DNA from 3 places in the Clostridium sp. TJA038 genome. Region 1 is predicted to be linked to each of the others. Evidence: riboswitches for the same ligand, from Rfam matches in the RefSeq annotation. Region 1 holds a riboswitch; each other region holds the start of a gene.
What was found. Region 1 has a riboswitch for cobalamin ahead of AC4FQV_RS04545 (sirohydrochlorin cobaltochelatase). Riboswitches for the same ligand answer to the same signal wherever they lie in the genome.
Positions count from the first base shown of each region.

Region 2: linked by a shared signal. The riboswitch ahead of AC4FQV_RS05150 (ABC transporter substrate-binding protein) and the one ahead of AC4FQV_RS04545 (sirohydrochlorin cobaltochelatase) in region 1 are both predicted to bind cobalamin.
Region 3: linked by a shared signal. The riboswitch ahead of AC4FQV_RS09750 (energy-coupling factor ABC transporter permease) and the one ahead of AC4FQV_RS04545 (sirohydrochlorin cobaltochelatase) in region 1 are both predicted to bind cobalamin.

Region 1 is NZ_JBZEFA010000001.1:971,058-981,033, forward strand. Features, by position in the region: gene AC4FQV_RS04530 (SH3 domain-containing protein) at 1-1,878, shown strand, start outside; gene AC4FQV_RS04535 (hypothetical protein) at 2,009-2,335, shown strand; gene AC4FQV_RS04540 (3D domain-containing protein) at 2,381-3,622, opposite strand; cobalamin riboswitch at 3,841-4,018, shown strand; gene AC4FQV_RS04545 (sirohydrochlorin cobaltochelatase) at 4,142-4,981, shown strand; gene AC4FQV_RS04550 (precorrin-8X methylmutase) at 4,984-5,616, shown strand; gene cbiD (cobalt-precorrin-5B (C(1))-methyltransferase CbiD) at 5,636-6,712, shown strand; gene cbiE (precorrin-6y C5,15-methyltransferase (decarboxylating) subunit CbiE) at 6,756-7,367, shown strand; gene cbiT (precorrin-6Y C5,15-methyltransferase (decarboxylating) subunit CbiT) at 7,391-7,984, shown strand; gene AC4FQV_RS04570 (cobalt-factor II C(20)-methyltransferase) at 7,985-8,647, shown strand; gene cobM (precorrin-4 C(11)-methyltransferase) at 8,689-9,444, shown strand; gene cbiG (cobalt-precorrin 5A hydrolase) at 9,446-9,976, shown strand, end outside.
Region 2 is NZ_JBZEFA010000001.1:1,093,396-1,103,371, reverse strand. Features, by position in the region: gene cbiB (adenosylcobinamide-phosphate synthase CbiB) at 1-34, shown strand, start outside; gene cobD (threonine-phosphate decarboxylase CobD) at 31-1,095, shown strand; cobalamin riboswitch at 1,176-1,353, shown strand; gene AC4FQV_RS05150 (ABC transporter substrate-binding protein) at 1,602-2,519, shown strand; gene AC4FQV_RS05145 (FecCD family ABC transporter permease) at 2,506-3,537, shown strand; gene AC4FQV_RS05140 (ABC transporter ATP-binding protein) at 3,543-4,298, shown strand; gene AC4FQV_RS05135 (Dph6-related ATP pyrophosphatase) at 4,309-4,962, shown strand; gene AC4FQV_RS05130 (cobyric acid synthase) at 4,971-6,434, shown strand; gene AC4FQV_RS05125 (class I SAM-dependent methyltransferase) at 6,612-7,778, shown strand; gene AC4FQV_RS05120 (5'-methylthioadenosine/adenosylhomocysteine nucleosidase) at 7,957-8,760, shown strand; gene AC4FQV_RS05115 (class I SAM-dependent methyltransferase) at 8,817-9,976, opposite strand, start outside.
Region 3 is NZ_JBZEFA010000006.1:1,347-11,322, forward strand. Features, by position in the region: gene AC4FQV_RS09725 (murein hydrolase activator EnvC family protein) at 96-1,385, shown strand; gene AC4FQV_RS09730 (hypothetical protein) at 1,595-1,756, opposite strand; gene AC4FQV_RS09735 (ATP-binding cassette domain-containing protein) at 2,460-3,317, opposite strand; gene cbiQ (cobalt ECF transporter T component CbiQ) at 3,332-4,102, opposite strand; gene AC4FQV_RS09745 (energy-coupling factor ABC transporter substrate-binding protein) at 4,086-4,397, opposite strand; gene AC4FQV_RS09750 (energy-coupling factor ABC transporter permease) at 4,397-5,140, opposite strand; cobalamin riboswitch at 5,403-5,600, opposite strand; gene AC4FQV_RS09755 (hypothetical protein) at 5,815-6,204, shown strand; gene AC4FQV_RS09760 (MurR/RpiR family transcriptional regulator) at 6,240-7,076, opposite strand; gene AC4FQV_RS09765 (ROK family protein) at 7,251-8,138, opposite strand; gene AC4FQV_RS09770 (NanQ anomerase/TabA/YiaL family protein) at 8,271-8,723, opposite strand; gene AC4FQV_RS09775 (sodium:solute symporter family protein) at 8,823-9,976, opposite strand, start outside.

The sequences.
Region 1 (9,976 bases):
AGTGAAATAAATAAAAAGGTAAAAGAAGTTAAGGAGGAGTCAAATCCTAAGAAAGAAACTTCAAAGGAGTTAGAAAGCAACTCTTTAAATAAAATTGGAATAATAGAGGTTAGTAGTTCCTTAAATGTAAGAGAAAAGGCAACTGTAAATAGTAAGTCTATAGGAAGTTTAAATAAAGGAAGTAAGGTAACTATTATAGGAGAAGAAGGAGATTTCTATAAGATAGAATTTAAAGGTTCTAGTGCTTATATATCAAAGGAATATGTTAAAATAGAGGGTTCTTCAGCTAAGGCTAAAAATGCTAGTAATATAGAAGAAAAACAAAATAATATAGAGGAAGAATCAAATAAAGCAGAAGATACAAATAAAGTACAAGCAGTAGAAGCTTCAAAGAAAAATGGAGTAGTAAATGTTAATAGTTCCTTAAATGTAAGAGCGAAAGCTAGTACAAGTAGTGAAATAATAGGAAGTTTAGGTGGCGGAAATAGAGTAACTATTATAGGAGAAGAAGGAGAGTTTTATAAAATATATTTTAAAGATTCCTATGGATATGTATCAAAGGAATATGTAAAAATAAGTGAAGCTTCAGGAAATGAAGAACAAGAAAATAAACCAAGTAGTCCAGAGAATAATAATACAAATACTTCAAAGAAAAATGGAGTAGTAGAAGTTAGTAGTTCTTTAAATGTAAGAAAAGGAGCTAGTACAAGTAGTGAAATAATAGGAAGCTTAAGTGGTGGAAATAGAGTAACTATTATAGGAGAAGAAGGAGATTTCTATAAAATAGAATTTAAAGGTTCTAGTGCTTACGTATCAAAGGAATATGTAAGAATAGTAGAGGACACAGAGGGAGAAGAAAGACCAGAAAGTCCAGAAACTACTGTAGGAATAGGTGTGGTTACAGCTACAAAAGGATTAAATATAAGAAGTGAAGCAAATACTTCCTCTCAAATTATAGGAGTATTAGGTAATGGAGAAAGAATTGAAGTAATAGGAGAAAAAGGCGATTTCTATAAGGTTATTTATAGAGGAGAAGATGGATATGCTTATAAATCTTATATAGAAATAGTAAAGGAAGAAGGGGGATTAAACCCTAACTTAGATATACAAAATTCATCTAAAACAAATTATAATGTAACTTTAGATAAGTATGTTAGACTTCAACAAAAGAATAATCCTGTTAGCTATTCTTATTCAGACCTTGAAAAGTATATAAACCCAGCAAAATCTACTAACACTTTACAATTTTTAAGAGTAGATAAATTTAGAGATATAAATGTTTCTGCTTTAAGTAGTAGACTTAATAATAAAGGAGTATTAAGTGGTCAAGGAGAAGCTTTTGTAAATGCTGCTAAGGCCTTTAATATGGATCCTATATTCTTAGTTGCTCAATGTCTTCATGAGACTGGAAATGGTACAAGCAAATTAGCAAAGGGTGTAACAATTACAGAAATAGCAGATGAAAGTAGTCCTATATATAATGGAGCAGGACAATTAGTTGGATATAAAATGATTAAATTAAAAAATCCTGTTACTGTATATAATCTTTTTGGAATAGGAGCAAAGGATAATTCATCAGTATTTCCTAATAGAGCTTTAATTTTAGGAACTACTTATGCTTATAATAGAGGATGGACAAGTGTTGATAGTGCTATAAAAGGTGCTGCAGAGTTTCTTTCTCTAAACTATGTTCATAGTTCAAAGTATGAACAAAACACTTTGTATAAGATGAGATATAATCAAAATATAGATAATATATGGCATCAATATGCTACAACTCCTTGGTACGCTTCAAGTATTGCAGATATTATGTCCTCTTATAAGGATTTATATATAGATAATAATTTTACCTTTGATTTGCCTAGATTTTTAGGATAAGAAATTTATAAAAAGTCTAAATAGTTTTTACTATTTTAGGCTTTTTATTTTTTTATTTATTATAGGAAATAAGAATAATTAAATACTTTATAAAGTAATATATTAAGAAAATATTTTTAGGAGTAACCTTTTGGATATTTTAAATTGGAAATTTATCTTTGCTATAATAGTCTTTGCTTTAATAGGGGTTATATGCCTTTTTAAAAGGTCTAAAGCTGGAGTTACGGCAAGTTCTGTAGGAATACTATTTACCATAGTCTTATGGGGGCTATTTAAGGCTACAATAAAGCTTAAAAATTTTCTAGGTAATTTCGGTTTAGATTTTAAGGACCTTTTTAATTTTATAGTTTTAGGAATCATTATAATAATAAGCTTCTTTCTTATTTTTATCTTATTAAATGGATTTAAGAGAGGAAAAAAGAGTTATAAAAAAAGCAGGAGGGGTAAAAAAAGATAGGGAATAAATATTCCTTATCTTTTTTATTTTAAGCTTGTCTACTTTTTACCATTCGCCAGGATAAGCTACAATATGAACTGTAACTTGACGTCTACCCCAAGCTATACATTCTTCATGAGAGTTCATATAAAGGTCTATTATATTTCCCTTTATAACTCCACCAGTATCAGAAGCAATGGCATATCCATATCCTGGTATAAAAACTTTTGAACCTAAAGGTATTACATTAGGGTCAACTGCTATTGTACTTATGCCATTTGGATCTCTAACAGGTCTAAGCCCCATAGCAGTTAAAGTACCACCACTATAAGCTGTAGCTTCCATAGACATGGTCTTTTTATATTTTCCATCACTACTTTCACTACTGCTAGATTGATTTGAGCTAACATTATTTAAATTTCCTAAGCTAGAGGAAGTGCTTTTAGCTTTTTCAGCCTCTTTTTTCTTAGCTTCCTCTTCCTTTATAGATTGAATTTTTTTATTTGCAACCTCTAAAGATTTGTTAGCTACATCCTTTACAGAATCAATGTTAAGTTGTGGGATTAATTGGTTTAATGTGCTTACAGCACTTTCAAGTTCCGAAAGGGACGAAGAAGAATCTATAATAGATACAGAATGAGAAATTAATGACATTTCATTATCTTTAATAACTCCTAAAACAGCATCTTTTTGTTTATTTAATTCTTCTATTTTCTTTTGTTCTTCAGATTTTTTACTGTCTAAAGTTTTAAGAGAGGTTTCTGTTGAAGCCTTAAGTTCTTTAAGTTCTTTTTTATCACTCTCTAGTTTTTCTATATCATTATTTAGAGAATCTTTTTGCGTATCTAAACTATTTATAAGGTTTCTATCTAAGGCAGACACTCTTGCAAGAGCATCAACTCTAGTTAGTAAATCAGAAAAATCTTCTGATTTAAGTAAAAATACTATAGGGTTCATAGTATCTTGCCCCTTATACATAGCACGCATTCTTTTCCCTAAAAGTTCTTGCTTATCTTCTATTTCAGCTTTTAAAGTGTCTACTTTCTCTTCAGTCTCTTTTAAATTCTCCTCAGTACTTTTCATTTTAGCTTTATTTTCTTCTAATTTAGAATTAAGTTCTTCAATCTCATTATTAAGCTTTGATACTTCAGAGTTTAGGGAAATAACTTGGTTATCTAACTGTGAATATTTTACCTTATTCTCCTCTATTGTAGATTTTTTGTCATTTACTGTATCAGCAAAAACCACACTACTAGTTGATAAAGTAATTGACGCAGCGATTAACGCTGATAAAAGTCTTTTTTGCATAAACTACACTCCTTTAGTTAAATTTTCCACAACTTAAGTGTATTTCATAACGTTTTACTGAATTATAACACAAAAGGTAATTGTAACACAAATTTAACCTTTAAAGATTTAAAATATGGTAAGAAAAAGTTAACAATTACATTATACTACAAAGATAAAAAATAAGAAATTCACCTTATATTGAAATAATTAAAATTATATATTATAATTAAAAAAAATAATATTTTGTATTTTTAGGTTTGATTTGATTAAAAGGGAAAGTGGTTAAAATCCACTACAGCCCCCGCTACTGTAAGAGGATACGAGTTTCTATAAGCCACTGATTTTAAAAAATTGGGAAGGGTGAAATAAGGATAAGCCTCAAGTCAGGATACCTGCCTAAAATTTATAAACTAAGCTTCGGAGGGAAGAGATTAGTATTTATTGTTCATAATTTTGGAAAATAATTACTTTGATTCAAAAGCATCTGTTCTTTGTAGCACAGATGCTTTTTATTTTTAATGTTTTTAGAGGTGAAAAATGAAAAAAGCTATATTAGTAGTAAGTTTTGGAACAAGTCATATAGAGGCAATAAATAACTCTATAAAAAAAATTGAAGATTCTATAGAAGAGAGCTTTAAAGATTATGATGTTTTTAGAAGTTTTACTTCACATATGATAGTTAGAAAGTTAAAAGAAAAATATGATATGGAGGTATTATTTCCAGAAGATGCTCTTAAAAAGTTAGGAGAAGAAGGGTATGAAGAAGTTATAGTTCAGCCACTTCATATTATTCCTGGGGAAGAATTTGATTACATAAAACATATGGTAGATATTAATAGACCTATGTTTAAAAAAATAGAAATAGGAAGACCTATTTTTTATTATGAAGGCTTTGAAGGAGGTCCTGATGATTATTCTTGTTTTATAGACACTATGAAGAATTTAATTGAAGAAAATTCTCCTTGTGTTTTTGTAGGACATGGTAGTGCAAATCCATCTAATGCTGTTTATGGATGCTTACAATCTGTTTTAGAAGATAAGGATTATAATGATGTCTTTGTAGGAACAGTAGAGGGATATCCTAATTTTTCAAATGTTTTAAAAAGAGTTAAGAAAAACAATATTAATAAAATAACTATAATTCCTTTAATGGTTGTAGCAGGAGACCATGCTAAAAATGATATGGCTTCAGAGGAAGAGGATTCATGGAAAAGTAGGTTTGAAGCTTCAGGAGTTTCTGCTAAGGTAATCTTAAAGGGATTAGGAGAATATGATGAGTTTTGCAACTTATATATACAAAGGATAAATGATGTTATAAAGGAAACCTACAAAGGTCTTGGAGAAACTAAAAAGAAACACAAGAGAGGAAGAAAATAATAATGGATTATATGAAAAGTCCTATGGGAATTGAAGAAAAAAGTTTTGAAATTATAGGTTCAGAAATGAAAAATGAAAGGAACTTTTCAGAGGAAGAACTAAATATAGTAAAGAGAGTAATACATACTACGGCAGATTTTGAGTATGAAGATTTAATAGATATAAGCAAAGATGCTATCGAAGCTGGAATATCTGCTTTAAAAAACGGAGCTAAAATATATACAGACACAACTATGGCTTTATCTGGAATTAATAAAAGAGCTTTAAAGGCATTAAATTCATCAGTTCAATGTTATGTTGGATTAGAAGAAGTATTTAAAATGGCAAAGGAAAATAATATTACAAGGTCAATGGCAGGGGTTGAACTTGCAGCAAAGGAAAATGTAGATATATTTGTTTTTGGTAATGCACCAACTGCTTTATTTAAGCTTAGAGAACTTATAAAAGAAGGAAAAGCTAAGCCAAAACTTATAATTGCAGTACCAGTAGGTTTTGTAGGAGCAAGTGAAAGTAAGGAAGATTTAGAGAGTATTAATACTCCTTATATAAGAGTTAGAGGAAGAAAAGGTGGAAGTACTGTAGCAGCAGCTATAATGAATGCTTTACTTTATATGAATTACAAAAGAGAAATGTAAATTAAAGAAGGTATAACAAATGTTTGATATGTATGTAGAAAGTGGAGGCAAAAAACTAAGGTGTGGCTATACAACAGGTTCCTGTGCAGCAGCAGCTTCTAAGGCAGCAACCTATATGCTTTTTAATAAAAACAACATAAGCTCTATAGATATAACTACTCCTAAAAATATAAAACTTAATTTAGAGATACATAATATAAATTTTTGTAAAGATAAAGTTTCCTGTTCTGTTATAAAGGATGGAGGAGACGACATAGATGCAACTTCTGGACTTGAAATTTTTGCAAAGGCAGAAGAAATAGAAGAGGGTTTTATTCTTTGTGGAGGAGAAGGTGTTGGAGTTGTTACAAAAGAAGGTCTTTTTGTAAAAAAGGGAGAAAGTGCTATAAATCCTGTTCCAAGAGAAATGATAAAAAAAGAGGTCTTAAGTGTTCTGCCTAAGGGAAAGGGAGTTAAGATAACAATTTTTGTTCCAAGAGGGAGAGAGATTGCTAAGAAAACATTTAACCCTAGACTTGGAATAGTAGATGGCATATCAATTCTTGGTACAACAGGAATAGTTTATCCAATGTCAGAGGAAGCTTTAAAAGAATCTATACGTATTGAAATAAGACAAAAAGCTTTAAAAAATAATAAATTATTTTTTGTTTTTGGAAATATGGGAGAAAGATTTTTAAAAGAAAGAGGGCATAAAGAGGATAATATAGTTGTTATATCTAACTTTGTAGGCTTTTCTATAGAGTGTGCCTTAGCCATTGGAATAAAGGATATAACTATAGTTGGTCATATAGGAAAATTAAGTAAGATTGCCTTTGGTTGTTTTAATACCCATAGTAGAGTATCTGATGTAAGGTTAGAAGTTATAGCTTTAGAGCTTACCTTAATGGGATATGATTTATCTCTTGTAGAAAAAGTTTTAGAAGAAAAAACTAGTGAAGGTGTTGTAAGGCTTCTTGGAGATGATTTTAAAAATCTTTACGAAAGAATAGGAGAAAAAATATTAAAAAGATTAGATATATACGCTTATGGAGAAGCTAATTTTAATATTTTAATGTACTATGGGGCTAAGGATATGAAGCTTTTATATAAGTCTTAAAGCTTTAAAGGTACTTATTAATTAGGAAAGGTTGAAGGATGCTTTGGTTAAAATACTCGGTTTAGGACCAGGACATGAAGATTATATAATTCCTAAGGTTTTTAAAGAAATTGAAAATAGTGATTATATAATTGGATTTGAAAGAGCAATTTCTAGCTTAAAGTTTTTAAGTTTTATAGAAAAAAATAAATTAAAAAAAGTAAAAAGCCTAAAAGGGATTATAGATTTTTTAAATAATAATAAGGGAGAAAAAATATCTATAGTGGCATCAGGGGATCCAACCTTTTATGGCATTACAAACTATATATGTGAAAATTATAAGGGAGAAGTTTCTGTTTTACCTGGAATAAGTTCTTTTCAGTATTTAACATGTAAACTTAAAAAGCCATGGAATAATGCTTTTGTAGGAAGTATGCATGGAAGGGAAGAGAATTTTATAAAAATTGTTAGGGAAAACAAATTATCTATTTGGTTAACAGATAAAAAAAACACTCCAATTACCTTAAGTAAAAAGCTAATAGAAAATTCTATTGATGCTACTTTATATGTAGGAGAAAATTTGTCTTATAAAGAGGAGAGAATAACCTTTGGTAAGGCAGAAGATATATTAAATAAAGAGTATGGGGATTTATCTGTAATAATAATAGAAAGATAGGTTTTCCTTTGGAGGAAAATTAAATGAAATTTTTAAAAGACTCAGATTTTATACGAGGAAAGTGTCCTATGACAAAGGAAGAAGTTAGAATACTTACTATTAGCAAACTAGAGTTAAGTGAAGATTCTACCTTTTTAGATATTGGAAGCGGAACAGGAAGCATTACTGTGCAAGGCTCAAAGCTTTTAAAAAAAGGAGTAGTTTTTTCTATAGAAAGAGATGAAGAAGCTATAAGAGTAACTAAGGAGAATATAAAAAAATTCTCTTGTAAAAATGTAACTCTTTTAGAAGGCGATGCTATAGAAAAAATGGAATTTATCTTAAAGGAGATAAATTTAGGGAAAATTTCGAAGTTTGATTCAATATTTATAGGAGGTTCTGGTGGGGGACTTGAAAAAATTATAAATATATCAGATAAAATTCTAAAGATAAAGGGAGTTTTAGTATTAAACTTTATAACTTTAAACAATTTATATAAAGCAATAGAATTTTTAAAGGAGTTAGGTTATAAAACTGAAATTTCTTTAGTTAACATAAGCAAAAATAAAGAAAATACATATATGATGATTAGCAATAATCCAATTTTTATTGTTAAAGCATTTAAGGAGGAAAATTAAGTGGCAATATTATACGGAATAGGTGTAGGTCCAGGAGATAGTGAGTTATTAACTGTAAAGGCAGTAAAGGCTATAGAAGACAGTAGTGTTATAGTTGCACCAAGTGCAGAGGAAAATGGAGAAAGTATAGCCTTATTAGCGGCTAATGAGTATATAAAAGAAGGAACAGAAACTTTTATTAAGCATTTTCCTATGGGAAAAAAAGATAGAGAGTTAAAAGTTAAGGAAGCTTATGAGCTTATTTTAGAAAAATTAAAAGAGGGTAAGAATGTAAGTTTTTTAACTATAGGAGACCCTTATGTTTATAGTACATATATTCATTTATTAAATTATGTAGAAGAACATGGTTTTTCTGTTAAAACTATTCCGGGAATAACTTCTTTCTGTGCAGCAGCTAGCATAGTTGACAGAACTTTAGTTGTTGGTAATGAGCCCTTACTTGTACTTCCAGCAGGAAGAGTTAAAGATATAAAAGATGAAAAATTTGTTGTTGTTATGAAGGTTTACAAAAAGGAAGAAGAGGTTTTAAATGTCTTAGAAGATAAGGGATTTAATTATGTGTTAGTTAGTAGAGCAGGAAGAGAAGGAGAAAAGATTTTAAAAACTAGAGAAGAAATATTACGTCATAGAGATTATATGTCTTTAATATTAGCTAGTAAGTAGACTATTTAAAAATCGTAATTATTTAGGAGGCAAAGGATAAAATGTTATATTTCATAGGTGCAGGTCCAGGAGCTGTGGACTTAATAACAGTTAGAGGAAGAGAATTATTAGAAAGAGCAGACCTTGTAATATATGCAGGGTCATTAGTTAGTGAAAAACATCTAGAATTTTGCAAAAAAGATTGTAAAATATATAATTCAGCTTCAATGACTTTAGAGGAGGTCTTATCTGTTATAAAAGAAAATGATGGTGAAGGTAAAATCATAGTAAGACTTCATACAGGAGACCCATCAATTTACGGTGCTATTAAAGAGCAAATGGATGAATTAGATAAATTTAATATAAGTTATGAAGTTGTACCAGGTGTAAGTTCCTTTACAGCAGCAGCTTCAGCAATAAAAAAAGAATTTACATTACCTTCTGTAACTCAAACTGTTATCTTAACTAGAGTAGAAGGAAGAACACCAGTTCCAGAAACAGAAGATTTAGAGAAGTTAGCTAAAATAGGAGCTTCCATGGCTTTATTTTTATCAATATCAATGATTGATAAGGTTGTTGAGAAATTAAAAAATGGATATGGAAGAGAAGATGTTCCTATAGCTGTAATTTCTAGAGCTACATGGGATGACCAAGAGGTAATAGTAGGGAACTTAAAAAATATATCTGAAAAAGTTAAGGAAGCTGGAATAAATAAATGTGCTCAAATATTAGTTGGGGATTTTATTGATTGTGATTATGAGAAAAGTCTTCTTTATGATAAGCATTTTACTCATATGTTTAGAAAAGGAATAGAATAAAATGATTGGAATAATAAGTGTTACTTATAGAGGCGATTTTATAGGAGATAAACTTAAAGACTTTTTAAAAAAAAACAGTATTAACTTTAAAAGTGCCTATAAAAGTAAACTTAAAGATTTTTCCTTAAAAGCTATAACTGAAGATTTTTTTAAAGAATGTACAAATATTATCTTTATAAGCTCAACAGGCATTGCAGTTAGAGCTATAAGTCCTTTTATAGTAAAAAAGGATAAGGACCCAGGGGTTGTTGTTATTGATGTAAATAATAACTTTACCATAAGCTTAATAGGAGGGCATATTGGAGGAGCTAATGAATTAACATTAAAATTAAGCAAACTTTTAAATAATACTCCAGTTATAACAACGGCTACAGATAATCAAAATAAAATTGCACCAGATATGGTTGCTAAAAGTAACAATCTTATTATAGATGATTTAAAAAAAGCAAAGGATATGGCCTCTAGACTTGTAAATGATAAAAAGGTCTATTTTTTAGATGAAGATGGACTTATAGAAACTCCTTTAGGCTAT
Region 2 (9,976 bases), 120 kb from region 1:
TATTATTAGATTTATTTTAGAGGTGATTATATGAATTTAGGTCATGGTGGTAATGTTGAGGAAATAAAAAGGCTTTATAATTTAAAGGAAGAAGAAATTATTGATTTTTCTGCTAATATAAATCCTTTAGGCATAGCTGAAAAAGTAAAAGAAGCTATAATTAAAGGAATAAATCACATAGAAAGATATCCAGATATAACTTACTATAATTTAAAAAGTGAAATCTCTAACTTTGAGGAAGTTTCTTTAGAAAATATAGTATTAGGAAATGGAGCAGCAGAGGTTATTTTTAATATAGTAAGAGGAATAAAACCTAAGGAAGCTCTTATAATAGCACCAACTTTTTCAGAATATGAAGATGCATTAAATTCTATTAATTGTAAAGTGAATTATTATCTTTTAAAAGATAAGTATTCATTAGATGAAGATTTCTTAGGTGAAATTAAAGAAGGTTTAGATATTATATTTTTATGTAATCCAAACAATCCAACAGGTGCTTTAATTTCTAAAGATTTTTCCTTAAAGGTTTTAGAGAAAGCTAGAAAATTTAATATTACTGTAGTTTTTGATGAATCTTTTTTAGATTTTGTTGAGGATAATTTTAAATATTCACTTGTTAAAGAATTAGATAAGTTCAATAATCTAATTGTTGTTAAATCTTTAACTAAGCTCTTTGCTTTTCCAGGAATAAGATTAGGATATGGATTATGTTCTAATAAAGTTTTTTTAGATAAAATTAAGGAAGTAGAGGTTCCCTGGAGTGTAAACACCTTAGCAGATTATGCAGGAAGAGAAGCCTTAAAAGATAGAAGTTATATAAAAAGAACTGTAAATTATGTAAAGAAAGAAAATGATTTTTTATATAAGGGTCTTAAAGAGATTAAATATATAACTCCTTTTAAAGGGGCTGTAAATTTTATATTTTTTAAGGTGCATAAAAATATAAATTTAAGAGAACAATTAATTAAGAGAGGTATTATAATAAGAAGTTGCAATAACTATAAGGGACTAGATGATAGTTTTTATAGAGTAGCTGTTAGAACTAGAGAGGAAAATAAAAGGCTTTTAGAAGCGCTTGCACAGATTGAAATATAAATCATTTATATATTAAAAAATTTTAATATTAAAGCTTATAAAGAGTGTTTGACAAGGATAAAATATAATAATATAATCAAAATGATTAACTAATAATTGGTGCGATTTTCGCTTAATAGGGAATGAAGTTAAAGTCTTCAACTACCTCAGTAACCGTGAAGCAGACAAAATCTCAATATGTCACTGCAAGCTTGTTGTGGGAAGACGAGATGGAGGATGAAGCAAAGTCGGGATACCTGCCTTTTATTTAAGTACTACTGTCTTCTGAGGGTAGGATAGTAGGGTGCGTAGTACCTAAATATGCCTAACATACCTTCTTTAGTGGTATGTTTTTTTATTTTCTACGTAGTAATCTAAGCCTCAAAAAAATATTTTAGTTTTTAAGTTTTATGAACAAATATTTGATTTGTTGAGACTTAGGAAAAATTAAATAATATAAGTTTCATAGGTTAAAGAAATTTCCTTCATAAGCTTAAAAAACTATAAAGTAAAATTGGAGGAATAGTATGAAAAACTTTAAAAAAGTATTGTCATTATTAATGATAAGTATGATGGCATTACTAATCTTTACTGGCTGTGGAAGCAAGACAGTAACCATGAAAGACATGGAGGGAACTGAATTTACAGTACCTAAAAAAATTGAAAGAATAGTTTCAACGGCTCCATCTAATACTGAAATATTAGTTGGTTTAGGTCTTGCTGATAAAATAGTTGCTGTTGATACGTATTCTGCTGATGTTAAGGGATTAAATCCTGATATTCCTAAAATAGACTTTAGAAATCCAGATGCAGAGGCTATAGTAGCACTTAAACCAGATGTAATAATAGCTTCAGGACATAATAGAACAGGAAAAGAAGATCCATTTAAGGCTTTAAAAGAAGCAGGAATACCAGTTGTATATATTCCAACTAGCGAAAGCATTGATGGAATATATGAAGATATTGATTTCTTAGCTAAGTTAACAGGAACAGAAGCTGAAGGAAAGAAAATGGTTGATTCTATGAAGAGCGAAGTAGATAAAATAAAATCTATAGGCGAAAAAATAAAAGACAAGAAAACTGTTTATTTTGAAATTGGCTCTGGCTCAAAACTTTATAGTTTTGGAAATGATACTTTCTTAAATAACTTATTAGATATAGTAGGTGCAGAAAACATATTTAAGGATGAAAAAGGATGGATATCTCCAAGTGAGGAAGCTGTAATAAAAGCTAATCCAGATGTTATATTAACAAATGAAAGTTATATTGAAAATGCTACAGAATTAATTGCTAAACGTCCAGGTTGGAATTCAATAACTGCTGTTAAGGATAATAAGATATTCTTAGTAGATAATAATGCATCATCACGTGGAAGTCAAAATGTGGTAACTGTATTAAAACAAATGGCAAAGGATATTTATCCAGAAGAGTATGCAGGAATCTAAAAAAAGAAAATTGCTAATATTACTATCTATTCCATTAGTTATATTAGTATTATGTATCGGAACTTCCTTTGGAAGTTCCGATATTAATATATGGGATACTATCTCTATAGTAGGAAATAAGATTTTAAATATTCCTCTTAGAGCAGGTATAAAACCAGAGGACGTAGCAATTATTTGGGTAATTAGACTACCAAGAGTATTATTAGCTTTTGGAGTTGGAGCTTCTCTTGCTGTTAGTGGAGCTATAATTCAATCAATATTAAAAAATCCTTTAGCCTCACCTTATACCTTAGGAGTATCTTCAGGTGCTTCTTTAGGTGTTGGAGTATATATAGTTCTTGGAATTTCAATTCCTTTTATAGGAAACTTTGCAATGCCTGTTATAGGATTTTTATGTGGGGTTTTAACTGTTTTTGCAGTTATAATTTTTTCAAATAAGGTAGATAAAGGGCTTTCAAATAACACAGTAATATTAGCTGGTATGGTTTTATCACTTTTTACTAGCGCTGTGTTAACTACAGTAACATCCTTATGTAGTGAAGATTTAAAGGCTATTACAATGTGGCAAATGGGTTCCTTTGCTATGAAAAGTTGGTCATATGTAATTGCAGGAGTTCCCTTTTTAATAATAGGTATTTTTATGGCCGTAAAATATACAAGAGAAATGGACATACTAAGTTTTGGAGAAGAAGGTGCTAAGGCTATAGGAGTTGAAACTAAAAAGGTTAAAAAGTCTTTACTTATAGCTGTAGCAATTTTAACAGGAAGTGCTGTTGCTTTAAGTGGTGTTATAGGATTTATAGACCTTATAACTCCTCATATAGTTAGAAAAGTATTTGGAGCAAGTCATAAAGTTGTAATTCCTATGTGCATAGCCCTTGGGGGAACGCTTATGGTTTTAACAGACTTAGTTTCAAGAACACTAATTGCCCCTTCTGAATTACCTGTTGGAGCAATTACAGCTTTAATTGGAGCACCATTTTTTGCTTATCTATACTTTGGAAAAAGAAGTAGGTGATATTTTTGTTAGAAGTTAAAAATTTATGTTGTGGATATGATGGAAATGAAGTAATTCATAATATATCCTTTAGCGTAGAAAGAGGAGAAAATATCTCTATAATAGGACCTAATGGTTGTGGAAAATCCACAGTCTTAAAAGCTTTAGCTAACCTAATAGAGTATAGTGGAGAAATAAAGTTAGATGGTGTAGAGATTAAGAATATAAAAAGAAAAGATTTAGCTAAGAAAGTTGCTTTAATGAGTCAAAATTCTGAAGTTTATTTTTCTTACACTGTTTTTGAAACTGTTTCTTTAGGTAGATATGCTCATATGGAGGGTATGTTTGCTAGCCTTACAAATCATGATAGAGATATAGTTTTAAGATGTATTGAAAGTGTTGGGCTTTTAAATGAAAAGGATAGATTAATAAATGAACTTTCAGGTGGGCAACTTCAAAGGGTTTATTTAGCTAGGGTTTTTGCTCAAGACCCAGAGATATTACTTTTAGATGAACCCACAAATCATTTAGACTTAAAATGTCAAATAGAAATTTTAAGTCATATAAATAAATGGACAAAAGAGAAAAATAAAACTGTTATAGGTGTTTTGCATGATTTGAATTTAGTTCAGATGTTTAGTGAAGATGCACTTTTGATAAAAGAAGGCAAAATCTATAGTAGTGGAAAAGCACAGGACATATTAAATAGTCCTAAGATTAAAGATGTATATAAGATAGACATAAGAAAATTCATGCTAGAAGCATTAGAAAGATGGAAGTAGGTGTAAACAAATGAAAAAGAAGTTTGTAGTATCATATAGTTGTGGAAAGGATAGCACATTATCTTTATATAGAATGATAAAGGAAGGACATGTTCCTGTAGCTTTATTAGTTACTGTAGATAAGAAGGTTTTAAGAAGTTGGTTTCATGGAATACCAAATAAATTATTAAAAGATGTATCAAAATCTTTAGATATACCTTTAGTTTTAGTTGCAAGTAATGGAAAAGAAAATTATGGTGAAACTTTTATTGAAGCTTTAAAGAAAATAAAAGAAGAAAAAGGTGCTGAAGCTTGTGTTTTTGGAGATATTGATTTAATGGCTCACAGAACTTGGTGTGAAGATAAATGTGAGAAGGCTGGACTTGAAGCTATTTTTCCACTTTGGGAAGAAGATAGAGAAAAATTAACTTATGAATTTATAGATAGTGGATTTAAAACTGTAATTAAAAATGTAAAATTAAGTATTCTAGGAGAAGAGTTCTTAGGAGAAGTTTTAACTAAAGAAGTAGTTGAAAGATTAAAAGCTGCAGGTTCAGATGCTTGTGGTGAAAATGGAGAATATCATACCTTTGTTTTTGACGGTCCTTTATTTAAGGAAAAAATAAGCTTTGAAACTGGAGATAATATATTAACTGAAACTCATGGATTTTTAGATATTAAGTAGGTGTTTTTATGAAGTATAAAAGTATAATGCTTCTTGGAACAGCATCTTCTGTAGGAAAAAGTACTGTTGCAGCAGCCTTTTGTAGATATTTTAAAAAAAGAGGATATAGTGTTGCTCCCTATAAGGCTTTAAATATTTCTTTAAATTCCTTTGTTACGAGAGATGGGGATGAAATTGGAAGAGCTCAAGTTGTACAAGCTGAAGCTTGTGAAATTGAGCCTAAAGAATATATGAATCCTATTCTTATGAAACCAAGTGCAGGTTTTAAAACTCAAGTAATAGTTAGAGGAAAAGTTTATTGTACTATGGATGCTTATAAGTATAAGGATTTAAATAAGTATCTTAAGGAGAAAGCAAAGGAAGCTTATTTTGATATTTCAAAGGACTATGACTTAATAATTTTAGAAGGTTCAGGAAGTTGTGCTGAAATAAATTTAAGAGAAACTGATATTGCAAATATGCATACTGCTAAAATGGCAGATGCTGATGTTATTTTAGTGGCTGATATAAACAGAGGAGGAGTTTTTGCTTCTATTGTTGGAACTATAATGCTTTTAACTGAAGAAGAAAGAAAAAGAGTTAAAGGGGTTATAATAAATAAATTTAGAGGTAAAAAAGAATTTTTCAAACCTGCCATGAAGCAGATTGAAGAAATAATAAAAATACCTGTTTTAGGTGTTATGCCTTATTTTGATTTGGATATAGAAGAGGAAGATAGTGCTTCTATTAAATTGAAAAAATATGAAAATAGTAGTATAGACATAGCAATAGTTAAGTTGCCACATATGTCAAATTTTACTGACTTTAATGCTTTAGGAAGAATAAAGGATGTAGGAATAAGTTATGCTGAAAATCCTAAAGATTTAGAAAAAGCAAATATGATAATAATTCCAGGAAGTAAAAATACCATAGATGATTTAATTTATTTAAAGGAAAATGGTTTTAAAGATGCTATAATAAATGAAAAAAATAAAGGTAAGTTAATATTAGGTATATGTGGAGGATATCAAATATTAGGTGAGAGGATAATTGATTCAATTGGAGTTGAAGGAGATATTAGAGAAGAAGAAGGTTTAGGCCTTTTAGATATAACAACTTCATTTAACAAAGAAAAAACAACAAAACAAGTTACTGCCTTTGACTTAGAAGGAAATATATTTACTGGTTATGAAATTCATAATGGCGAGAGTATTCCTACTGTTGAAGAAAATATATGGTTAAAAGAAAAATGTGGAAATGTTTTAGGTATGAAAAATACTGAAGGAAATGTTTTTGGTACTTATATTCATGGAGTTTTTGACTATGGAAGTTTTGGAGAAGAACTTATAAATAAGTTGAAAAAAGATTTGAATATAGAAAAAAGCGAAGAAATAGATTATAAGGAATATAAACTTAGCCAATATAATAAGCTTTGTGAACTTTTAGAAGAAAATATAGATATGAAGTATGTTGAAAATTTAATAAAAAATTAGCTTTAAAAAGAGTATTAAGTAAAATTACTTAATACTCTTTTTTATTAATTATATTTTCCTATTTGATATATACCTAAATCTTATGTATTATATATATATATCAAGTTAAGTTTAAGTAGTATTTAAACAAAGATAAATTTAAGCTTAACTTTAATAATATTTATAAGGTGAGTTTTAATGGATGATTTAATAAAAGCAATTGATGAAATTACAAGGGAAGAAATCATAAAACTAGTTATTAGTAATAAGGTAAAGAAGGATAATGAATATAAAAAAATAGTTTTTCAACTTAAAGAAAAAAATAAAGAAGAATTTTATCAAATAGAAAAATATACTGAAAAACAAGTTTTTCATGAAAATATAGAAAAAAAAGAGCTTAAAAAAAGAGCTAAGGAGCTTTTTATTAATGATTATAAGCAATTAAATGCTTTCTCAAAGGATAAGTGCTTTGACCTTAAAGTTTCTAAAAAAGGAAAGGTTTTCTTAGGGGTTAAACAAAATAAAGAGCCTTTAAAAGAAATAAAAAAAGAACATAATAGAAAGAAAAATTACATATTAGAAGAGGGAATGATAATAGAACCTCTTATAGACCTAGGGATTTTTACTAAGGAAGGTAAAATCATAAATTCTAAGTATGATAAATATAAACAAATAAACAGATTTATAGAGATAATTGATGATGAAATAAAAAAGATAGATAAAAAAGAACTTACAATTTTAGACTTTGGTTGTGGTAAATCTTATTTAACATTTATATTATATTATTATTTTACTAAGATAAAAGAAATAAATGTTAAAATGATAGGATTAGACTTAAAAGCAGATGTAATTAAGAAATGCAATGAAATAGCTAAAAAGTATAATTATGAAAATTTATCTTTTGAGCTAGGAGATATAAATGGATTTAAGTATAATGATAAAGTTGATATGGTAATAACTTTACATGCCTGTGATACAGCTACTGACTATGCTTTATATAATGCAATAAAATGGAATAGTAAAATGATATTTTCAGTTCCATGTTGTCAACATGAATTTAATAGTCAAATAGAAAGTGAAAAATTTTCTATACTTACTAATTATGGCATAATAAAAGAAAGAGTATCTGCTCTTATGACAGATTCTGTTAGAGCAAATCTTCTTGAGGTTTTAGGATATAAAACTCAACTTTTAGAATTTATAGACATAGCACATTCTCCTAAAAATATATTAATAAGAGCAGTAAAAGGAAATGTTTCTAAAACAAAAAAAGAAAGGGCTTTAAAAGAGGTTAATAATCTTTTAGAAGAATTTAATTTAAGTCCTACATTATATAATCTTTTAAAGAAGGATAATTTAATATAGTCAAAAAACAGAGAAAATATATATTTTCTCTGTTTTTTTATTTGTTTTTATTTTTAAAATTTTATTAAAAATAAATTAAAAAATACTTGAAATTATTAAAATGTTATGTATAATTATTTGTGTAATAACGAACTATTAATTCTATTTATACTATATAGTTCGAATAAGGAGGATAAAATTGAATATATTAAAAAAACTAGGAAGTGTATTATTAGTTACAATTATTTTAAGCTTCACTTTAATTTCTTGTGGAGAAAGTAATAATTTAAAAGAAGAAAGTAAGGGTAAAAATACAATAGGAATTATAGGAGCTATGAATGAAGAACTTGAAGTTCTTCTTAAGGATATGAGCAATAAAAAGGAAGTTAAAATAAATGATTTAACTTTTTATGAAGGTGATTTATGGGGACAGCATGTTGTAGCTGTAGTTTCAGGAGTTGGAAAAGTTAATGCAGCTTCATGTACTCAAATATTAGCAAGTAATTTTAATGTAGGTTCTTTAATAAATATAGGTGTTGCTGGAGGAGTATCAAAAGATATATATCCTGGAGATATAGTTATAGGAGATACATATGTACAACATGATGTAGATGCTTCTGTTTTTGGAGATAAATTAGGACAAATTCCTAGAATGGATGTATATGATTTTAAAGCAGATGAAAAATTATTAAATTTAGCAGTAGAAGCTTCAAAAAATATTGAAGGAGTTAAGACTTATGTGGGAAGAATAGTATCTGGAGATCAGTTTATTGCAGATAGTAAAAAGGTTGAATCTTTAGAGAAAGACTTTAACGCTAAAGCTGTTGAAATGGAAAGTGCAGCTATAGCACAAGTGGCATATCTTAATAAAATACCTTTTGTTATTATTCGTTCTATATCAGATAATGCTAATAATGGAGCTCATATGGATTATAAAGAATTTATTCCTATAGGAGTTAAAAATTCAACAGCAATTTTAAAAGAAATGTTTAATAATATGTAATAATTATATTTATTAAAAAAACAGCAAATATAAATAATTTGCTGTTTTTTATTTTATTAATCTTCATATAAATATTTTCTTGTCATTGGAAGAGTATTGTTTATTCCTTTTGAGAAAAGTATTTGATGTAAATCTATATCCCAGTAATGGAAAGCTGCTGCACAAGTAGCCAGATATAAATGCCACATTCTTACAAATTCTTCATCAAACATTTTTCTTACTTCATCTAAATGGTTCATATAGTTTTTGCACCATTCTTCTAAAGTTCTCATATAGTGAAGTCTTAAACTTTCAACATCTATAGTACGGAAGTTCATATCTGCTGCTATATTTAATTCTTCTCTTAAAGTTGGAAGGTATCCACCAGGGAATATGTATTTTGTTATCCATTTATTTCCTTCAGTTTCAATTAAATTAGTTATGTTATGTAATAGGAATAATCCACTTTCTTTAAGAACTGAATTTACATTTTGGAAGAATAATGGTAAGTTAGCATGACCAACATGTTCTGCCATTCCAACACTAACAACTCTATCAAATTGAAGATTTGATTTTTCTAAATTTCTGTAGTCCATTAATTTAACTTCAACTAAATCTTCAAGACCTTCTTCTTTAATTCTTTCAGTAGCTTTTTTAAATTGTTCTTCACTTAGTGTTATACCTAAAGCTTTAACTTTATAAAGTTTTGCAGCTTCTATTATTAAATATCCCCAACCACAACCTATATCAAGTAAGCTTTGGCCTTCTTTTAAATTAAGTTTTTTTAGTATGTAATGTATTTTATTCATTTGTGCATCATAAAGAGTATCTGTTGGATTTTTGAAGTATCCACAAGAGTAACTCATAGTTTTATCTAACCATAAGCTATAAAAATCATTACCTATATCATAATGATGTGCTATATCTTTTTTAGACTTCATTAAAGAAGGAGCCTTTATTTTAGATGCAATCTTAAGTACTGAGCTCTTATTCATGAAGCTATTTTTATTACGAATTATGCTTTCAAAAAACTTTTGAAGATCTCCCTCTACATCTATATCTCCTCTCATATAAGCTTCACCTATAGCTACGCTAGGGTCTGCTAAAAGTTCTTTTTTACTTGGAAAATTTTTTATTATAACCTTAAATTCAGGTTCGCCTTCCCCATATTTTATAGTTTCTCCATCCCAATATTGTAAATCAAAGGTTTTATCTGAAAGATTTTCAGCTAGTGCCT
Region 3 (9,976 bases), on a different contig from region 1:
CAAATTATCTGTGGATATTCCTCTATGATTTAAGGTATAATTTGTTGAAAATAAAACAAAACTCTCGAAAAAATATATTAAAGATAGGTGATTAAATGAACAAACTTAAAATTGTATCTTTGTTTATGAGTAGTTTTTTAGTGGTTAGTGCTTTTTCTGCTCCACTAATAACAAAAGCAAATCCCCAGGTTAATAAATTAGAAGAGGAGAAAAAACAAATTAACGAAGAAAAGCAAGCTAAAAAGGGAAAATTAGACGAAATTAAAGATAAAATTGAATCTAAACAATCTGAAGTAAACTCAGCTCAAGCAAAAGTTACTGAATATGAAGAAAAAATACAAACTTTAAATAACGAAATTTCATCTACTGATTCTGAAATAACTAAAGTACAAGATTCAATAGAAGAAAATACTGGTGAAATTAAAAAAGCTAAAAAAGAACAAGACGAAAAGCAAGAAATTTTAGGTGAGAGACTTAGAAATGTTTATAAATCTAATTTAAGTGATAGATTTCTTTACATGATTCTTGAATCTAAAAGTTTTGGCGAGCTTTTATCTAACATAGCTAATATAACAACACTTGTTAAAACAGATAATAAATTAATTGATGAAATAAAAGATTTAAAGAAAGAATTAGAAATTAGAAGTGAACAACTTGAGGAGTCTAAAGATACTTTAGACAAAAAGAAAAATGAACTTCTTTCTAAAGAAAAGTCTCTTACTGAGACAAAAACAGAACATGAAAATACTTTAAACAATTATAAATCACAGTTAAGTGAATTAGAAGAGTTAGAGAGTCAAAAAAATGCTGAACTTAAATCTTTAGCAGAAAGAGAAGATGAAATAGAGAAGGAAATTCAATCCTACTTTAAACCAGCTCCTGCTCCTGCTAAAAGCGAAAGTTCTTCAAGTAGTAATGGAGGAAGTAGTAACTCTAGTTCTGGTGGTAGCTCTGCTCCATCACAAAATAGTGGTTCTTCTTCAAACAGCCACTCATCTAGTGGATTTATAAGACCTGTTGCGTCTTCTTCTATAACTAGTCCATATGGTCCTAGAGTTCATCCTGTAACAGGAGAATATAAAGTTCATACTGGAGTAGACTTTGCAGCATCTATGGGTGAACCATTCTTAGCTGCTCAAGATGGAGTTGTAACTGCAGCTGAATATCATCCTGCTTATGGTAATATGGTAATAATAGACCATGGTAATGGAATTAGCACATTATATGCACATGCATCTCAATTAAAGGTATCAGCTGGTCAAAGAGTAAAACAAGGACAAGTAGTTTCTCTAGTAGGTTCTACAGGATATAGTACTGGTCCTCATGCTCACTTTGAAATAAGAGTTAATGGACAACATGTAAATCCTATGAATTATATAAGTTAAACTATATAAAAAGAGATAGCTTTTAAGCTATCTCTTTTTAATTTAAAAAATTCTATAATAAATTTAAACTAAGACTAACATATTTTAAATATGTTGACTAATTTAAGTAATTCTTCCCCATAAAACTAATTTAAAATTAATAATTCAAATTTTAAATACTTTATTTTTTTAGAGTTAATAACAATTTATATGTTTTACTATCCTTGAAATTAAATATTATTTTTTTTTGATTTATAATATTCCTTTAGTCTGTCTCTTTGTTCTTTAACAATAAGCTCATCTACCATTACACTAAGTTGAAGCACTTCCTTAGTACAGCCATATTTCTGATATAAACCTGATAATAAATCTTTTAACTCATTAGTAAACATTTTATCATACTCTCCCTCTTTAATCTTTTAATATCATCCCCTAAAATTTAATATGTTATTTTTTAGACAATTCATCACATTATTTCTATGTATTTAAAAATATAACAAATAGCCTTATATATATTCTAAAATCATTTTCATAATTAGTAAATAATTTTAGAATTACAAAATTCGACCATAATTTTTTATTACAGAGTTATGATTTTTTATACAATATATTCTATTTCTCATGATTTTTTTCTTATTATTATGTATTTTTTACTAAATGGACTAATTTTTATTATATATTTTTAATTTTACTCTATATATTTATTAGATAGAAAATATTTTTAAATTATAAAATTTCATTATTTTAGAAATTTTTTATGTAATGTAATTATTTTGAAATTTTACTTTTAAATAATGAAACTTTTTCTTTTTCAAATTAAAAATAGTAAAATAAATCAGTAAAAATTTTTACTGAATTTTTTTTAGAAAATTAGTATTTTTTATTTTATATCCCATAAAAGTAACTATTTTATCTTATCAAAATTATTTCATATGCACAAATTTAATTTATAATAGAAATATTAAGTATATTTTATCATTTTAATATTTATAACAATAAAATAAACTTATTTATTTTATTATTATTTACTAAAAAAGACACCTATCAAAATACTTTGATAGGTGTCTAAATGCTTAAATAAATCTAAATTAAATATTAATCTTTAAAAATTTTACTCTTAAAAGAACTTATTCTTTTTCTTGCCTGTCCTATAGTTAAGTCTAATTCATCAAAGGAGAATCCATCCTTTTCTTTTAAAATCTCCATAAGATGCCCTATTCTAGGTAATCTAAGATTAACCTTTCTTATGGTATCCTTCTTAGAAAATACCTCCTTAGGATTTCCACTTAGTACAACTTTTCCTTCTTTCATAACAAAAACCTTATCACAATATAACGGAACAATGTCTATATCATGAGTGGCTATTATTATTGTTATTCCTAATTCTTTTTGCATCTCTAATAATAATTTCATTATTTCTGATACTCCAAGAGGATCTAATCCTGCTGTAGGCTCATCTAATATTAATACCTTAGGTTCCATAACTAAAACCCCAGCAATTGCTACTCTTTTTTTCTGTCCAAAACTTAAGCAATGTGTAGGTTTGTCTTTTAAATGCTCTATTCCAGTTCTTTTTAAAGCTTTATGTACTCTTTTTTTCACTTCCTCCTCTGGCAACTTCATATTAATAGCACCAAAGGAAACATCTTTATATACACTAGCTGAAAAAAGTTGATTATCAGGGTCTTGAAAAACAATTCCTATGTTTTCTCTAAGTTTCATTATTCCTTTTCTTGAGTAATCTATTTCCTTATTGTTAAAGAGTATTCTTCCTGAAGAGGGTTTTAATATGCCATTAAAATTTTGAAATAAAGTTGATTTTCCAACACCATTTCCCCCTAATATAGCTGTAACCTCTCCTCTTTTTATATTCATATTTATACCTTTTAGAGCATGAGTTCCATCTGAATAATTATAATTAAGCTCTTCTACTTTTAATATATACTCTTCCATAAAATCCTCCTACTCTATTTAAAAAATATAGCTATTCCTATAAAAATAAGATTAATTAATATAGTTATTATATATATGTAATTTCTCTTTTCAACCTCTTCTTCAATAACTTTAATTTCTCCATTATACCCTCTAGCTTCTAAAGCTGTGTATAAATCATTAGCTCTTTTAAAGGAACGGATAAATAAAGTTGATGCTAAGGCTCCTAGAGATTTATAAGATGTTTTTATATCCCTATATCCAAGTCTTGAATTTTGAGATATAAACATCATTTCTGATGTTTCTAATATTATAAATATAAACCTGTAAACAAGCCCTATAAGTTCTATTAAAAAACTAGGTACTTTCATCTTAGTTAAAACAGATATTACATCTATCATTGGAGTTGTTAAAGATATAAAGTATAAACAACTTAAAGAACCCATTACTTTTAAAAACATATTAGCTCCTTGATTTATACCTTCTTTTGAAACTCCAATCCATCCATTAAAAAATCTAAAGGATATTAAAAATTGTCCTTTGTTTAAAGAATAACTTATAACAATTGTTAGTATTCCAATTATTAAAAAAGTTATAGGTACAGTCATTAACCTTAAAAAAACTTTAACTTTAGTTTTGCCTATTCTAATTATTAAAAAACTCATAATAGCTATTGTGCATATAGATACTAGAAAATTATTAGCAAAAAGACAAACAAATAAGGTAGTTAATGCAAAAAATATCTTCTCTGTAGGATTAATATTTTTTAGTTTAGATGAATAAGCATAATTATCTATATTCATCATTTAATTCTAATTCCACTTTCTTTTTTCCCTTTAAGTAACCTATTCCAAAACCAATTATTCCTGCTCCAATTGCAGCTTGAAGAGCAAATAATAAACTTTCTATTTCTCCACTTGCAGGTTCAAATAAAGGAGAAAACCAAGGTTCATAACTTTCATCTATTTGAGTTATAGCCTCTTCTGCTTGGTCATCAGAACCACCAAACTCTCCATTACTAGCTACAAAGAAAGGTATTATAGTTATAAATACAACTAATAATAATAATATAATATTTTTTGATGCTGTTTTATTTTTCATTATTTTACCCCCTTTGCAAAAATATTAAGTTCCATTAAGTCTTCTTTTGCATAATTTTCTATAGTGTTAAAAATTATAACTGTTAATATTCCTTCACTTATAGCTAAAGGAATTTGAGTTATTGCAAATATACTCATAAATTTCATAACTGAAGCCATAACTCCACCAACTTCAGCTGGGAAAGCTAGTCCTAATTGAACTGAAGTAACCATGTAAGTAGCTAAATCTCCTAGTGCAGAAGCTAAAAATACTCCTAACCAAGTTGGTCCATTAAGTTTTTTCACTAATTTATAAAGTCCATAAGATACTAAAGGTCCAACTACAGCCATTGAAAAAGTATTAGCACCAAGAGTAGTAAGACCACCATGAGCTAAAAGTAAGGCTTGGAATAAAAGTACAATAACACCTAAAACTGAGGCTGCTGTAGGTCCAAATAATATAGCTGCAAGTCCAACTCCTGTAGGGTGTGAACAACTTCCTGTAACTGATGGAAGCTTTAATGCAGAAAGTACAAAAGCATAAGCCCCTGCCATAGCTAATAAAATCTTTAATCTTGGGTTATTTTTAACTTTACTTCTAATAGAAAATAATCCTAATACTATAAATGGTATTGTTATAACTCCCCATGCTATACACCATTTAGGTTGTAAAAAACCTTCCATAATATGCATAGCTAAAACACTTCTTGGTATTAATAAGAACATTAATAAGAATCCTATAAATACTTGATTTCTTTTTGACATAATAACTCTACTCCTTAAATTATATTTTGTTTTGTGTCCCCCACTTGTATGTGATATTGAGAAAAATATTTCTAACATAACTTTAAAATTTAATATGTATTTTTAGATTTAAAAGTTAAATTGATTATTGTTTTGTAAGTATAAAGTTTTGTTAAAAATTTCATCTCATATAAAAACCCCTAGACATTGCGTCTAGGGGGTTATAACAAATCTATAAAAATATAACTTACCAAAGCACAACATCTCCTATTTCCCGTAGGATACTGATGTTTTAAAATAGGCAGGTCTTCTGGCTCAAGTATCATAATTTTTTTGTTGCCTTCCCAAAATAAATTTCAGTGGCTTAAAATACAAAAAAACTCCTCTCTTACAGCGGCGGGACCGCGTGGGATTTAAACCCAACTTCCCTTTTAATAAAGTTCATAATTATGAACTTTTAACCTATTTTTAAATATTTATTTTTACAATACTTTAACATTATATAGCATATATGCTTTATTTACAATTAATCTATTAATTTTTTTATATAAATACTATTAAATATTATAATTAAAAGTAGATTTTAGCTTAATTTAAGGTAGTAGTAACCTCTCTGTAAATATATTCAGTTGTTCAATTGTTAAAATTTTGTGTATAATCATAATAAAGAAAAAATTTATTTAGGGGGAATTAAATTGAAAAAAAGAAATGTACGTACTTTAGATGGAATCATTTACTCTTTATTTATAATGATGACTATAGCAACTCTCTTTGTAATATATAGAGACATTCCAAGCAAAGCTACTTTAAACTTCGTTACTGCCTATGCTATCTTTGCAATTATTATTCCTTTATATATATTAATAAGAGTTTTGTGTACTGTAAAACACTTTACCTTTTCAGATGTAAAAAAAGAAGGAGTTAAATTTTTTATTTTATTTGTAGGTTTATTAATCCTTAGATTTATTGGTGATTTATTTTTACCTTTACCAGATTTAAGATTAAGCAGAACTTTACCTTCTTCTCTTATTTTTGCTTTTGGAATAACCTGTTTTGATATAGCTTTATCAAAAAGACCAAAATAAAATAGGTCACAGTTAAATCACTGTGACCTATTCTCTTAATCTAAAATAGCACTTGTTGTTTTAATTTTCTTCTCAACTGCCTCACTAAACATTTCCTTAATAACTTCTGTATAAAGTAAATCAAGTAAAAATATTTGAGGAATTTTTGATGATATAGAACCAGTTTCAAAGATAGTTTCAGCTGAAGTATATGTTAGGGCATAGTCAGCTAATTCTCTTAATGGATTTTTACTATCCTCTGTTAAGCTTATTATTTTAGTTCCATTTTCCTTAGCTTGTTTTACAGTTTTTAAAACCTCTTTAGTTGTACCAGAGTTTGATATTGCAACCATAACATCATCATTATTTGTAATTGAAGACATTATAACCATTGTATGACTATCTGTTACTGGTATAGTTGTAAACCCAATTCTCATGAATTTATAATTTATATCCATAGCTGCAATTCCAGAATATCCTATTCCTATAAAATACACTCTCTTAGCATTCATAATTAAATCTTTGCATTTAAACATTAAATTTAAATCTATATTTTTTACAGTCTGCTCTAATATGTTTATAGAAGATTTAAGCATTTTATTAGCAGTTTCTTTTAAACTTTCATCTCTATGAACATGTAAATTTATTATACTTGTATTCTTTTTATTTGAAATTTCCTTAGCTAAAGTTACCTTAAAGTCTTGAAAGCCATTAAATCCTAATTTCTTAGTAAATCTTGTTATTGTTGCTTCCCCTACACTAGATTCCTTTGCTATTACAGAAATTGATTTATATATAATATTGTCTAAATCTGATTCTATATATTCAATTAAATTTTTTTCTGATTTAGTTGCCTTAAATTTTGGATTTTCTAATTGCTCTAATATTCCCATAAAGTACCTCTTATTCTATTAGTAATTAAACTTAATTTTATAGGAATACTAAAAACTTATTTAAAGCAAAATCCTTTAAAATTAAGTTAAGCATAATATTTTAAGTATATCATTCTTGTCATATAAGCTCCATAATTTATATAAATATATTAGTATACAAACTTTAAATTAATTTTAAAGTTTATAGTTTAATCTAAAGTTGTAATAAGCACCCTTCATTCCAGCAGTATTTTTTAACTCTGCAAAGGCTATTTTTGTATTTTTATAAACAGATTCTATTAAGTATTTTTTTAAACTATTTTCAATTAAAGGTCTAAAAATTTCCTCTCTAGCCATTATTCCTCCCCCTAAAACAACTACCTCAGGGTTTATTAAATAAACTACACTTGATAAACATAAAGCTAAATTATCTGCTAATTTTTCAACCTCTTCTTTGCATATTACATCTCCTTTTTCATAGTTATCTAAAACATACCTTCCATCTATAAAGCTTGTATCAAGACCTTTTCTAGAGGCTACATTTTTAACTAAAGCACTTGTAGATGCAATATCTTGAATTTGCTCTCCTCTAACTATCATATAACCAATTTCTCCAGCTGAGTTGCTAAAACCATGTAGTATCTTTCCATCTATAATTAAAGCTCCCCCAATTCCTGTTCCAATTGTTAAACAAGCCATTGACCTAGTTCCCTTTCCAGCACCATAAGAAAATTCTCCTAAAGCTGCACAGTTTACATCATTTTCAACGAAACAAGGTAAATTAAATTCTTCTTCTAAGATTTTTTTTACTTCAACCCCTGTATAATTAGGTATAGTTGGTCCTGCAAAAACTATTTTCCCTTCTTTAGGACAAACCATTCCAGCTGTTGATACGGCTATACCCTCTATTTTATTTTTCTTAATCATTTCGTGAATTATTTCTTTAACCTTTTCTATAATACTTAAGCCACCTTTTTCAGCTTCAGTATCTCTATCATTAGTCTCAACTAAAATTCCTTCTTCATTTATTATTCCATATTTTATGCTAGTTCCACCTATATCTATAACTGCAAATAAACTCATATATAAATCACCTCTATTTTTATTTTAATTTTTATATGCAAGAAAGGCTGTACCTAAAAATGCCTATAATTCATAAACTAAAATTTTAATTTTGTTTATTTTTTAAGCAACAGGTACAACCTTAAAAATGTATTATAAAATAACTTTATAAATAGCTTTCTTAACCTCTGAAGGCTCCTTATCAGCCTTTAAACAAGTCATGTGTATATCCTCAGGATAACAAATTAGAAAATCACCTTCTTCTAATACTACTGTAGAATTTGCCTCTCCATCAAAGGATAAGAAATCATCTTTCTCTACATATTCTTTAAAATCTAAATTTTCTTTGAAATTTAAATCTATTCTTTCTTTTCCACTAAAAACTACATGAACATCTATATACTTTTTATGTCCTTCCCAAAAACGATCTTCCTTATCCTTTGTAGTATAATTAACTCTATTAAAGAAAAGTTCATCACCTTTTATTTCATGAGTACCTGCTTCAAAATCTATTACCTTATTATTTTTTGCATGTAATAAAGCTTCTTTGACAAGCTTTGGTAAATAATCATAAGCCTCTAAATTTAATAAATTCCCAAATATCATTTTTTTCACCTCTAAAATCTATAATTTTAAAGTAGTGCTGACCCTTAGAAAAATATTTCTTCTAAAAGTCAACACTATCTTTAACTAAAAATTATTCTATTAATTATTAACTAATTCACCTTCATTTTTATTGTAGTAAATTGTTGCTTCATTTAATGTTTTTTCATCTGCTAATTGAGATTGAGTCATTAATGAAACTATCATACCAACTACAATTGAAACACCTATTGATATAATTGAGTATGACCATATGCTTACATCAAATCCGCCATACTTACATGCTATAACTGCAATAGCTGATGCTATAAATCCAGCATATGCTCCTGCTTTTGTAGCCTTTTTAAAGAATATTCCTAGTACAAATATTCCAGCTAGTACACCAAGAACAAGTCCCATAAATCCATTGAACCATTCATAAGCTGAGTTTACTCCACCATTTGCAAGTATTACTGCCATTGCTATTGCAGCTATCCCAACACCTAAAGATATATACTGAGCAATCTTAGTTTGCTTTTCCATAGACATATCCTTTGTTATAAAGTTTTGAATGTCTAAAGTCCAGCTTGTTGCAACTGAGTTTAATCCAGTTGAAAGTGTTGATTGAGCTGCTGCATATATAGCTGCTAAAACTATACCTGTAATACCAACTGGTAATTGGAATGCTATATATGATGCAAATATTTGGTCTTGTTGAGCAGTTTGTAATAACTGTGGATTTTGTTTATAGAAAACATATAAAGCTGTTCCTATTAAATAGAAAACTGTTGCTACAAATAATGATAATACTAAGTTACCATAAGTCATTTTCTTTAATTGTTTTATATCTGTAGTAGTAGTAAACCTTTGCACTACATCCTGACTTGAGATATATGAAGAGAAAGTATTTAATCCTCCTCCAACTATTAATAAGAATACACTTGTTTTAAAGATATTAGCATCAAAAATTGGTTCTTGTGAAGCTAAGAATTTTCCGCCTTCAGTTAACTCACTCATAATAGCGCCAAAGCCACCATTTATTGTACAAATTAAAAATATTAATGCGAATACGATACCTGCTATAAGTACACAACCTTGAATGAAGTCTGTCCATAAAACTGACTTTAATCCACCTGTGTATGAATAAATTATAGCTATTACACCCATTGCTATTATAAGTAGATAAACATTTATTCCTGTAAGATTTGCTAATACCATAGATGGTAAGTACATTATAATTGCCATACGTCCTATTTGATAAATTATAAACATTACAG